2 regions of the Paenibacillus physcomitrellae genome follow, and region 2 is predicted to be linked to the other one. Evidence: a T-box and tRNA genes for the amino acid it is inferred to sense, from the RefSeq annotation. Region 2 holds a T-box; the other holds one or more tRNA genes.
The links. A T-box is a leader RNA that pairs with one kind of tRNA and senses whether it is charged. The one in region 2 lies ahead of gltX (glutamate--tRNA ligase), so its partner is inferred to be a tRNA-Glu.

Region 1: it encodes a tRNA-Glu, which carries the amino acid that the T-box ahead of gltX (glutamate--tRNA ligase) is inferred to sense. The anticodon was not compared.

The regions. Positions count from the first base shown of each region.
Region 1 covers NZ_CP022584.1:4,361,696-4,367,984, forward strand. The annotation lists gene CBE73_RS19610 (Cof-type HAD-IIB family hydrolase) at 1-707, opposite strand, end outside; gene CBE73_RS19615 (DeoR/GlpR family DNA-binding transcription regulator) at 707-1,498, opposite strand; tRNA gene CBE73_RS19620 (tRNA-Glu) at 1,728-1,802, shown strand; tRNA gene CBE73_RS19625 (tRNA-Leu) at 1,806-1,888, shown strand; gene CBE73_RS19630 (PAS domain-containing protein) at 2,126-2,761, opposite strand; gene CBE73_RS19635 (helix-turn-helix domain-containing protein) at 3,001-3,381, shown strand; tRNA gene CBE73_RS19640 (tRNA-Leu) at 3,455-3,537, shown strand; gene CBE73_RS19645 (Nramp family divalent metal transporter) at 3,637-4,986, opposite strand; gene CBE73_RS19650 (organic hydroperoxide resistance protein) at 5,275-5,697, shown strand; gene CBE73_RS19655 (hypothetical protein) at 5,957-6,238, shown strand.
Region 2 covers NZ_CP022584.1:717,011-723,299, reverse strand. The annotation lists gene gltX (glutamate--tRNA ligase) at 1-1,630, opposite strand, end outside; T-box leader at 1,674-1,920, opposite strand; gene CBE73_RS03290 (glycoside hydrolase family 88 protein) at 1,996-3,084, opposite strand; gene CBE73_RS03285 (extracellular solute-binding protein) at 3,170-4,711, opposite strand; gene CBE73_RS03280 (carbohydrate ABC transporter permease) at 4,857-5,726, opposite strand; gene CBE73_RS03275 (ABC transporter permease) at 5,740-6,289, opposite strand, start outside.

The DNA.
Region 1 (6,289 bases), 1.2 Mb from region 2:
TAGCTGTCGCCGACCGCCATGACTTCGGACAAAGGAATTTGATGCATGTCTGCCATACGCATTAAGGCGCTGCCTTTCGAGGCCAGCGGATGCTCCACTTCAAAGTTATGATCGGCTGAAATAACCATGGTCAGCTCGGAGTCCTCTAAATACCGTTTCCGTCCGGCTTCTAATTTCTCTGCTTCAAAGGAAAAACCGAGGATATTATAAATCTCAGCTTCCTCCGGAACATGCCGGTAAGAGGGGATACGGGCAAGTCCGTGCTGTTCATACTGTTTCTCCAAAGCGTGAAGCAGAGACTGTAAAGTCATATTAGGATTGCTGCTCAGCACACGGTCCATTTCGATGCTCATCAGCTCATGGCCGTTCTGCGGGGTATAAATGCCTCGGTCTGTCATGGCTTCATAGTAATATTGATTAGCTTCAAGCCAGGCCAAAACCTCCATCGCTTTATCCCGGTTTATCGGGATGCTGTGAATCGGCTGACCATCGGCGTCATGCAAGGTAGCTCCATTTGCCCCGATCACCGGAGTCGAAATGCCGGCCTGGCTGCAAATTTGCTTGGCATCATAGAAAGCTCGGCCCGTAGCGATGGTAACCAATACCCCTTGGCTTTGAGCCTCTTGAATGGCTTCCGCATTCTCCATACTGACCTGACTGTTCGAGTTCAATAGGGTTCCATCCAAATCGACGGCAATCATCTTGATCATTGTTCCTCAGACTCCTTTTTCTCGTAATCTTGGGTAGTCAGCACCTCGACGCCATGCTGCCGCAGTTGTTCTAGGAGCTCCGGTTCAGGAAGCAGATCCGTAATCAGTAAATCGACGTCAGACCAGCTGCCGAAGCGGTAATAGTTGCTTTTGCCAAACTTGAAATGATCGGCCAGGACAATAACCTGGGACGCTTGCTGCATCATGCGTTCTTTAATTCGGCCTTCTTCTTCATAAACGGCGAACAAACCTCCGTCAGCAATGCCCCCAGTTCCAATAAAGGCTTTATCTGCCCGATAGCGAGAAAGCGTCTCGGCGACGGATATCCCGTAAACAAACCGGTGTTCTTTGTGCAGCTGTCCGCCCAACAGATGAACTGAAACATTGGGTTTGGACGACAGCACGTCAGCCTGGTTAATGGAGTTAGTAATTACATAGGTATCGCCGGCCGTCCACCTTTCTGCACAAGCTTGAACCGTCGTGGAAGAATCGAGGATAACTCGTTCTCCCGGACGTACGAGGCCTGCGGCTATCCGGCCGATCTGCTGTTTTTCTTCCGAAACGGACAGCAGTCTTTCATTGTAGTTCTGAATTCGTTCAAAAGGAGCGGCTGGCAGCAGGGCGCCTCCGCGTGTCCGGATGATGGCCTGCTGTTCCTCGAGCTTTACCAGATCGCGGCGGGCGGTATCCCGGGATACTTCAAAGAGGGAGCAGATGTCTTCAACGGAAATTCTTTTATGGGCCTCCAGATAATCAATAATTGCGCGCATACGTTCTTCTTGGTACATCACTTCTACCTCCGCTTGTTATATAAGGTATTATAAGCTCTTGTAATGAATGTTGCAATATTATACGTATATTTAAGTGATATTAAGTCAAAGGTAACGTTGGTTGTTCTAAATCGCTTATCTTCTAAGGATGATAAAAAATTTGAAAAAAGTTATTGCTTCGACCTCATAATTTTGATATACTCAATCTTGTCGCTGCGAAAGATAAGCTCCGACTAAAAGAAATTAAGGCCCGTTGGTCAAGGGGTTAAGACACCTCCCTTTCACGGAGGTAACAGGGGTTCGAATCCCCTACGGGTCACCATATGCGGTAGTGGTGGAATGGCAGACACGCTATCTTGAGGGGGTAGTGGGCGTACGCTCGTGGAGGTTCGAGTCCTCTCTACCGCATTATAAGCAAAGCAAAGACGGCCCAGGGGAACTCTTCCCTTAGGCCGTTTTTTATTTTTCTTTTATGAAAATTTTCAGTAAAAACAAGGCTTCATAAACTTTACATTTCTAGCTAGCTATACTAGTATAATTCATGTTCTCTTGCAGTACATGAAGGAGATTCATACGGAAAGTTAAATTATGTTATAATTATTTAGATGTTGGGAAATCGTGTGAAGAACATTTGCCGGATAAAATTCAAATATCCTGTTCCCGCTGCTTCTTCTCAAGAATGGCGGCATATTGAGGGTATAGATGCCCCATGCATTCCGTACATATATCATGCGTAAGTTCAATATGCAGGTGATTTTTTAAATAGCTTTCGAGCGAGTGCCAGTCGTCCTGGCTGTCTCGGATTCTTTTGCAGACTGCACACATGGGCAGAAGACGGCTCATAAGGAAATTCGGCTTTTCTTCCGCTCTGTCAGAAGAGACGGTTTCGGTATGGAGAGCCGATATATCGTGTAGACTGATAACCAGTCCTTGTACATATCCGGTTTGGTCCGCAAGCGGTGCGATTTCAAGCATTAGCCATTGAACGCCTGCTGAAGTGTGATGATTAAACTGAACGGGTTCAAATGAGTCAAGGCCTTGAAGTAAATCATCAAGCTTGGAGAGGCAATATCGGGTTAGTTGATCGCCGTAAGCGCTCCTGAACGCATCCATTTGAAGCAGGTTCACTCCGTGCCAGTTAAAATCGGAAGGAACGTTGTTTTGCAGCGCGATCTGGGTCCAGAATTCATTATAATCCACGATGCAGCCTTCCCTGTTCGTGATCGCCAAACCATAACGCAGGGAATGGACGGCATTTGTCCATTGCAAATAATTGTTCACGCCAACGCTCCTCACTATGTCCTTTAAGCTGCAACATTTAGAACTATAACTTTAAGTACCATGACTAAAAGTACCATAACTATAAGTACTGTAATCTCGAGATCTATAACCGTGAAATAGGAATAAGAAGCCCAAGCAGGAGCTTGTCTGTAGTTCTATTATATACGTAATTACGTCATTTAACAATAAAATATAACTTATTTACGCAATTTATGTTTGAAACATTGGAGGAAGTCAGAATGCATTCCATTTATGAACGGATCGATCTGTTGATCCGGATGAAGAAAATGACCAAAAAGAGCTTTTGCGAGAAGCTTGGAATCAGTACTGGAAACCTCGGGGATTGGAAACGGGGGAAATCCACGCCGAGTACAAATAAACTTATTGAAATCGCTGCTTTTTTTGATGTAAGTCTGGATTGGCTGATGCTTGGCAAAGGGGCTTTCAATTCTGCGGTGAAGGAACAAGCGGAGTCCTACAGCCATTATTATTCCCACCTGGATGAAGAGGATCGAACGGCTAAGCTTACACCTGAGGAAGAGGCGTTCATCCGTGAATACATAGCGTTCACCCGATATCGGAAACAGCGGAACAGACGCAATGAGGACGGGGAATCCTGATTTTTTTGTAGAAAAAGCTTTACTTATTAAATCGCTAGATATATAATATTAATGTTCGCTTCAAAAATAACGTGCGGTAGTGGTGGAATGGCAGACACGCTATCTTGAGGGGGTAGTGGGCGTACGCCCGTGGAGGTTCGAGTCCTCTCTACCGCATAATTGAATTGAAGTTGGCATTTAAAAAGGTTTCTTCCCTGCAGTGATCTGCAACGGAAGAAACCTTTTTTTATTGTCTTCTTACTGCTGCTATAAGCATTATCCACTGAAAGTTTGAATGAGAAGGAAGACATTAAGGCCGATGATGACGGCCGTAATAAACCAGGCCAGAATCGCAATCCAGCGTTTGTTTACGAACTTGCCCATCTTTGTTTTGTCGCAGGTGAATTTCACGAGCGGAACAACTGCAAAAGGCAGCTGCAGAGAAAGAACGACCTGACTGAAGACAAGCAGATCCTGAATGCCGCTTTCCCCATACATCGCTGTAACAATAACAGCGGGAATAATGGCGATCAAACGGGTGATCAGGCGGCGCAGCCAAGGTTTCAGCCTAATGTTGACGAAACCCTCCATTACAATCTGTCCTGCCAGCGTTCCTGTTAACGTGGAGTTCTGTCCCGATGCCAGCAGGGCAACCGCAAACATGATGCTGCCAAGCGTTGTTCCCACGATTGGAGTAAGCAGATGATAAGCATCGCCGATTTCTGCGACACTGGTCATGCCATTCACATGGAACGTAGCGGCCGAAACGATTAGAATAGCAGAATTGATCAGAAGTGCGAAAGTCAAGGCAATTGTGGAATCCCAGGTCATATATTTGATCGCTTGCCGTTTGCCAAGTTCGGTCCGCTCAAATTTTCTCGTCTGAACGATCGAGGAATGTAAATAAAGGTTATGAGGCATAACCGTTGCTCCTAAAATACCGACCGCAATGTAAAGCATCGCAGGATTCGTAACAATTTCCGCTTGCGGGACATACCCCCGCAGAACACCGCCCATGTCCGGTTTGGCCAGGAACAGATCAACCCCAAAACAGATCCCGATGGTTAGAATCAGCAGGATAACGAAGATTTCGAGTGACCGGAAGCCCTTATTCTGCAGCAGTAAAATAATCAGTACATCAGCTGCGGTAATAAGAACGCCGTATAGAAGCGGGATGCCAAATAATAAATTTAGCGCAATTGCCGAGCCGATAACCTCGGCAAGGTCACAGGCCGCTATCGCCAGCTCGCAGAGCAGCCAAAGCGCTATCGAGACCGGTTTGGAATAGTGATCCCGGCAGGCTTGGGCTAAATCCCGTCCGGTAGCAATTCCAAGTTTGCCGGATAAGTGCTGCAGCAGGATGGCCATCAGGTTGGACAAGAGGATGACAGCGAGCAGCGTGTAGCCGAATCTTGATCCGCCTTCGATATCGGTTGCCCAGTTGCCCGGATCCATGTAACCGACTGCAACCAAGTAGCCGGGTCCGGCGAAGGCCAGAAATTTTTTGAAATAAGAACCGGATTTAGGTATATGCATCGAACGGTGCGATTCCGCCAAAGAAGGATTGGAGGGAGCCGCTCTCCAGCCTTTCAGAGGGGGAGTTTCGTTTTCGTAAGCATCACTCATGGAATATCACCCTTTGCCTGATAAAAATTTTCGTTATCATTATTGTAATCCCACAATAGTTTTTGTCTAGGGAAACATTTTAGTGCAAGCGCTTTTTTGTTGTTATTGGGTAAAAATGGGCTTATCCTGTTAAATTAGGCGTTCAACCGACATAAATACTGTAAGCTTAATGTATGCAATTTAATCGGTTTTGACATCCTAAGCTGTAGAATTGACGTTCGGACGACGTTTGAAATTATACGGACGGTTTAATTTACTACAGTAGGAAAATGATAAGGAGTGATCAGCATGGAAGCCTTGTATACAGCAAAAGTGAAAGTTCACGGCGGCCGGACGGGGGCTATCGAGTCATCGGACGGGGTGCTGAAACATAATCTTACGATGCCTAAGGAGCTTGGAGGCTCCGGCGGCGAAGGAACCAATCCGGAGCAGCTGTTTGCTGCGGGTTATGGAGCCTGCTTTGAAAGTGCGCTGGCCAACGTGGCCCGCAAGGAGAAGATTAAGCTTGAGGGCGTGGAAGTGGACAGCCAGGTCACCATTGGCAAAGACGAAGCGGACGGCGGTTTCCAGCTATCGGTACAGCTGGATGTTAAGATTCCAAACGTGGACAAAAGCCAGGCTCAGGAGCTACTGCACAAAGCTCATCAATTCTGCCCGTATTCTAAGGCAACGCGCGGGAATATCGTCGTGAAGCTGAACGCGGTAGAATAGGAAATAAAAACTAAAGAAACAACGTGAATAATTATAGTAAGGAAAACGGCGTAGAATGCTAAAGCCTTCCGCTTCGGGGCGGGAGGCTTTCATTTTTTTTATTTATTATGGAAGATTCAGGTCGCAAAGTTATGATTTCCGGCGGCAGCAAGCGGCTTGCGGCTCGTGTACAAGTTGACATAGCGTTCAAAATTCTTTAATATGTCTAAGTGCTTGAAGGTTCGATTAAATTAAATAAAAGATAACGGGTGATGAAAAGATGTCCTCTTACAAACCTAGCGTTGATAACGTCATTTTGGCCAGCAGCAATGAAAAGGACGGCTTGTACGAATTTATAGTCCATATGGTTGACGGAACAGAATGCCGCGTGTTCTATAACCGTACTCCGGAGTGGAAGCTGACCAACATCAGCCGCTTGCAGAAAACCCCTTGTCCGGTATGCCGCAAGGACTTCATTTGCAAATGCATGGACAGCTTTACTGGAGAAATCGACCAGCAGATGAATGAAGGCCAATGGTTTGAGAAAGCTGCGACCAAATAATTTCAGCATAGAATAACTTATGTTTGCAGGAGCCAGTGATAGATCCCCTTA
Region 2 (6,289 bases):
CCAGCACCCGGTATTTGCCCATAACCTGCATCATATCAAATAAATCAGGTGTATGAGTTCTGTTCGTCAGCGCTATTCTGAGTACCATAGCTACATCTCCTACATGCCCTTTGTAACGGTCAGGATCGGCTTTATAGCTTTTCATATCCTCGGCAAAGCCGAGTTTCCCGGCAAGCTCTTTCAGTCTCTGGAACCAAACATCTTGTTCGTCATCAAATCTATAAGTCTCGCTGAACCCTCGTACGACCTCCTTCGCCGTATGAACACTTATATTTGCAGGTAACTTATATCCACAGCTTATCTCTTTAACAAACCATTCATCATCATACAAAGATATCATCGTCTTCACGTCAGACCACTTGGAAATATCTTTTCTAGGTTTCTCCGCAGCTCGGCCTATATTGAGAATGTTAATCGTGTAATCTTTGTTCTTATCCATCAAAGAATAAAGCTCCGGATCAAATTCCTTCGACCAAGCATATACCTCGTCAAATACTTGCTTAGCCGTGAACCTTGCGATCACCTCTTTGCTGAGGTCATTTAGTTTATTCATGTCAAATAAAGCGCCGCTGGCATGCATTTTATCGGTCCGGATGACAAAGTCCCTAAATGACCGATGAGGATTCGCCATCCTCCATTCTTCAAAGTCAGAATTGATGAGATTCATGAAGTATTCGCTTATGGCTGCTCCCGGATATCCTTGTTCCCGGTAATACGCTGCGGTACCGTCCAAATCCTTCCGTTTGCTGAATTTACGTTTGGAAGCCCCTACTTGCTTCATAATGGGGGCGATATGACCGTATTCAGGTCTTCTGAAACCAAAGGTTTCAAACAGCTGGATATGGATCGGCACAGATGAAAGCCATTCATCCCCTCTAATCACATGGGTTGTACCCATCAGATGATCGTCTATGACATGGGCAAAATGGTAGGTAGGCAGCCCATTCGTTTTCATGATCACGATATCCTGGTCATTTTTCGGCAGCGTGGTCGCGCCTTTCACCAGGTCGTTGTACTCGATCCTTTTGTCTGTTGATCCTGAAGATCGAAGTCTAACCACAAAGGGCTTTCCCTTATCCATCTCTTCTTTGGCTTGCTCCCATGAAATATCCCGGTGTTTAGCCCATTTTCCATAATATCCGGTCGTAACTTTTAAGCGCTGCTGGTTTCTTCGGATCTGCTCTAAATCGTCCGGGTCGCAGAAACATGGATAGGCTAATCCGTTTCGGACGAGATGCTTAATAAATACCTTATAAATTTGTATTCGAGAGCTTTGCTTGTAGGGGCCATAGTCCCCTTGATCCTCACCGGATAGGCCTGGCCCCTCATCCACATAAATTCCGAAGTAGGACAAGGAATGGATAATATTGTCCAGACTGCCTTGAATTTCGCGTTTTTGATCTGTGTCTTCCAGCCGCAGGAAGAATACCCCATTGCTTTGATGGGCTAATCTTTCCGAGATCAAAGTGGCGTACAGTCCGCCAATATTAAGCGGGCCCGTAGGACTAGGTGCAAAACGCGTCACTACAGCATCAGAAGGTAAGTTTCTTGGCGGAAAAAAGGCATAAATATCCGCCGGCAGCTGCTGAATATCCGGAAATAAAAGTTCAGCCATCATCTCATTTGACATCGGAATCTCCTCCTATTGCTCAAAATAAAAAGCCTTCCATCCTGTTAAGGACGAAAGGCTTAGCTTCCGCGTTACCACCTAAATTGGTTAAAAACCCGCTCATGGTGCGACCATTAGATCCTGACGCACATTTCTTTAACGGGAAATTCCCGGTAGACCTACTCCCTCTTGCCTTATTCTTTCGGTCTACTGCTCCAAGGCTTCCTTCATTAAGCTCGAATACCCAATTTCACCGGCATGGGCTCTCTTTGATTCGAGGGATAATTACTCTTCCTCTTCACGGCATTTTACAATATGTGGATATGTTTAAAGATACGATAATTCAACAGCGGCAAGTTGTCAAGAATCATTTTGCCGGTTGTCCCTCAAAAAATCCGCCGCTCCCAGCCATTCAGCTTGGCCAGAGCCTCAAGAAAGAAGTAATCGCCGTAAATCAGGGAGACGTCCACATTTTGGCCGGCGGGCTTGTGCCCGGTGGCATGCAGCAGAATCGCCTCATGCTCTGGCAGATGCCAGGTCGCATAGCTCTGATCCAGCGATCTTATCATCCGCTTCGCAGCCAGACGGTACACCCTGCCCTCCTGCTCGGGAAGCAGCGAAGCCAGCTCCAGCAGTCCGGAAGCGGCGCAGGCCCCCGCCGAGCTGTCCCTCGGCTCATGCTGCAAATTCTCCGAGGCCCGGAAGTCCCAATGCGGCACCGCATCTGCCGGCAGATGGGCAAGGAAGAAATCGGCTACTTGTCGGGAGGCCCGCAGGTATTTCTTGTCGCCCGTATATGTGCAGGCATTCGCCATGCCGTACAGCGCCCATGCGGCGCCCCGGCTCCAGGCCGAATCGGGACTGGCCCCCTGCCCGCCGATAGCTCCCAGACATTCTCCCGTAACAGGATCAAAGTTTACGATATGGCATACCGAGCCATCCTTCCGAATAAATCGCTCCACCACCGTATCGGCATGCGCACGGGCAATATGCATGAAACGCGGATCGCCCGAGGCTTCGGCGGCCCAGAATAGCAGCGAAAGATTCATCGACGAGTCGATAATGGACCAGCCTAGCTTATCCTGGTTCCAGGCCCGCAGGAAACGGCCTGCCAAATTGTACCGGCCTGCCAGCAAATTCGCGGCGAACAAGCCGCGGCGCAGGGCATCGGGATCTCCGGTCAGCTTATATTTGATGACAGCGGTGGGCAGAAATTGAAAGCCGACATCATGGTGGAAGTTGTTCTCCTGCAGCATCATACGCTCAAGCCGTTCATCCCAGCTCCAGGCAGCTTGCTTGTAGGCTTCTTTCCCTGTTAGATCATACAGAATCCACAGCATGCCCGGCCAAAATCCCGTGGTCCACCAATCGAGCCGCATATCATCATATCTTCCGTCTGCCTTGGCAGCATGCGGAGATTTGTCGCCGATTTGCTCTAGCATGAACTCAGCTTTCTTTATGGTTCTGCCCAGCATTTCCGCAAATTCAAATGCCGGTTTATTCATGGTTGCTTCCCTTACCCTTTCCGGCTCTGTCCCTGTCCCTTTGTCTCTCTGCTCATTATTCCACATGGGCGTCCGGACCGATTTGAACGCCTTCTTTATTGTTGTAACGCTCTGTCGCTTCTTTGATGATTTCATTGCCGCCGCTGGCTCTCCATTCCTCAATGACCTTCGGCCAGTCGGAAATGTTCTCGGTGCCGTAGATCATTTTAATCATGTGCCCCAAAATAAACTTGGACGGCTCATCAAAGTTCGGCGCCAAATCGGGATACTGCAGGTAGCTGTCCAGCTCCGGCGTGAAGAAGAATCCCGCCCGTCCTTCCGACGGCAAAATCGTTTCAAAACCCTTCAGCATTTCTACGCCCTTAGGCTCAAACGGAAGCTTCTCTTTGTTGTAAGCATTGTCTTTAATCAGCCATAACCAGTCACGGCGCTGCTCGGACAAACGTCCCTCTTCATCGGTAGGCGCGTTATATTTGATTTCTCCGTTCTCGACCGTGTAATCCTCGCCTTCAATGCCGAAGGTGAAAAATTTCGCGCCTTCTTCCGTTGCCATATAATCGAAGAATTTGACGATGCCTTCCGCTTTGGTCTTATCAAGCTTGGCGTTCAGATAAGCCTGCTCCAGCGTGTTGCTGTACAGCATCATCCCGCCTTTGCCGTCCGGACCGGTTGGGGAAGCGATCATCTCCAGCTTGCCTTCAGGAACGGCCAGGCTCAGCTCGCTTTGATAGGTGCCCAGCTGATTGGCGTTGGCATTATAAATCCCCACTTTACCGGCATCGCGGTTTTTCGTCCACATAGCCCCGGTAATGGTAGCAAAGTCTTGAGCCATCAACCCTTCGTCGTACATGGCTTTGTAGATTTCCAAAGCCTTCATCATATTTTCGCTATCAAAAAACTTCGGAACAATCTCATCTCCCTGCTTCTCGTACATCGTGCTGTAAGGAAGCACATCGTAGGCGCCGAGGATGAAGTCGGCATATTTAAAGTTTTCGCGGAAGCCAAACGGCTGCTCAACCCCAATCTTCTTGAATGCACGCAGCACAGGAAGGAGATCGTCGATCGTTTTAGGCGCTTCTACCCCCGCTTTCTCCAGAAGGTCGGAGCGGATAAAGGTTGCGCGGCGTGATTGCACGCTCAAGTATTGCGGAATCGAATAAATATGTCCGTTATAAGTTACGGAATCCCAAACTTCCTTCGGGATCGTCTTCAGCAGATTCTGTCCGTGCGTCTCCAGCAGATCTTCCAGGGGCATGAACAAACCGGCTTCTACCGCACCCTTCATGGAGTTTGCCGTTGGCGTTGTATTTCCGACCAGCACATCGGGCAGCTCGCCGCCGGCGAACAGTAAGGAGATCTTTTCGCCGAAATCCTTATGCGGAATCAACTGAATCTGGATGTCGGTATTGGTGCGTTTCTCCATTTCCAGGACCCATTTGTCCTTATTCATGTCATCCACCGATTCGACGGCCTTCATGGCCAGCGTGCCTTTAGCCATCGTAAATTTGGTTACCGCAGGGCCGTCGCCGGATGCTGTATCTTCTTGGTTCCCTGAACTGTCTGCACAGCTTGCGAGCAAACCCGTCAACAGCATCATGCAAACAAAACTTATCATCCGCTTTCTCATCATTGGTCTGTCCCCCTTCAGATATTGTAGCGCTTTCATAAGCAACCCTAATTTATCATGGGAGAAGCGTTGTTCCCATGTGCTTAAATAAGGTCCAATGGTTTTTTTTATGCTGTTAGGATTTGATCGAGCCGACCATAACCCCTTTCGTAAAATGCTTCTGCAGGAAGGGATACACAAGCATAATCGGGATTGTAGCCACGACAACAACCGCCATCTTAATGCCTTCCGGTGAGGTCAGAACAGCATCTTGGGCCGGAGCATTAATGGTGGAGCTGTCGGTAATGATGAACTCCCGCAGCCGCACCTGGAGCGGATACAATTGCCGGTTATTAATGTAGTACAGGGCGCTGGCGTAGCTGTTCCAATGTCCAACGGCGTAGAATATGCCGAGCGTAGCCATTACAGGCTTGGAGAGCGGCATAATCACATTCCACAAGATCCGCATCTCGCCGCAGCCGTCGATCCGCGCCGAATCGATAAGCTCTCCCGGCAGGGCCATAAAGAAGGAACGCATCACAAACAGATTAAACGCGCTTATGGCTCCCGGCAGCATCAAGGACCAAAGCGAGTCGATCATGCCGAGCTCTTTAACGAGCAGATAGTTGGGAATCAGCGGCGCGGTGAAGATCATCGTCAGCAGGACGAAGATCAAAACCGGCTTTCGGTACAAATACTCCGATCTCGACAGCGGATAGGCCAGCAAAGCCGTCATGGCTAGATTCAGCAGTGTGCCAAATAACGTAACAAACACGCTCACGCCAAATGATCGCCAGATCAGCTTCTCCCCGACTACGGCCCGAAAGTTCGACAAGGTGAAATCAACCGGAAGGAAAAACACTTTTCCAGTGTTAATCGCCGCATTGCTGCTTAAAGACTGGGCAATGACGTGCAGAATCGGGAGAATCATGCTCAAACCCAGCACAGACAGAAACAGATAATTGAATAGGCTAAAAGCTTTTTGTCCTCTGGACATTCTTGCCATGGTCATCCCCTCCTCAATATAATCCTTCGCCGGTCATTTTTTTGCTGAGCCAGTTCCCTGACACAATCAGGACAAGACCCACTACGGATTTGAAGAGGCCGATGGCAGTCGTGTAGCTGTACTGCCGGTCAAGAAGGCCGGCCGAATAAATGTACGTATCGATAATTTCGCCGTTTTGCGAATTAAGGGTATTCAGGAAGACCAGGACTCTTTCAAAGCCAAAATCCATAAAGTGGCCGATCTGCAGCAAGAACAAAATGGTTACGGTAGGCAGGATGGCCGGAATGGTTATCGATAAGGTTTGTCTCCAGCGGCTGGCCCCGTCCATTTCAGCGGCTTCGTACAAATCGGGATTAATACCTGTCAGTGCAGCGAGATAAATAATGGTTCCCCAGCCCGCATCTTTCCAGATCCCCGAGGACACGAGAATGGTACGGATATAGGAGTTCTCACCCATGAAATAAATCGAATCAAACCCGAGCGAAGTAAGGATATTATTGACGATCCCTGTTCGCGGCGACAGAATCTCAATGGCGATCCCGCCAATCACCACCCAGGAGAGG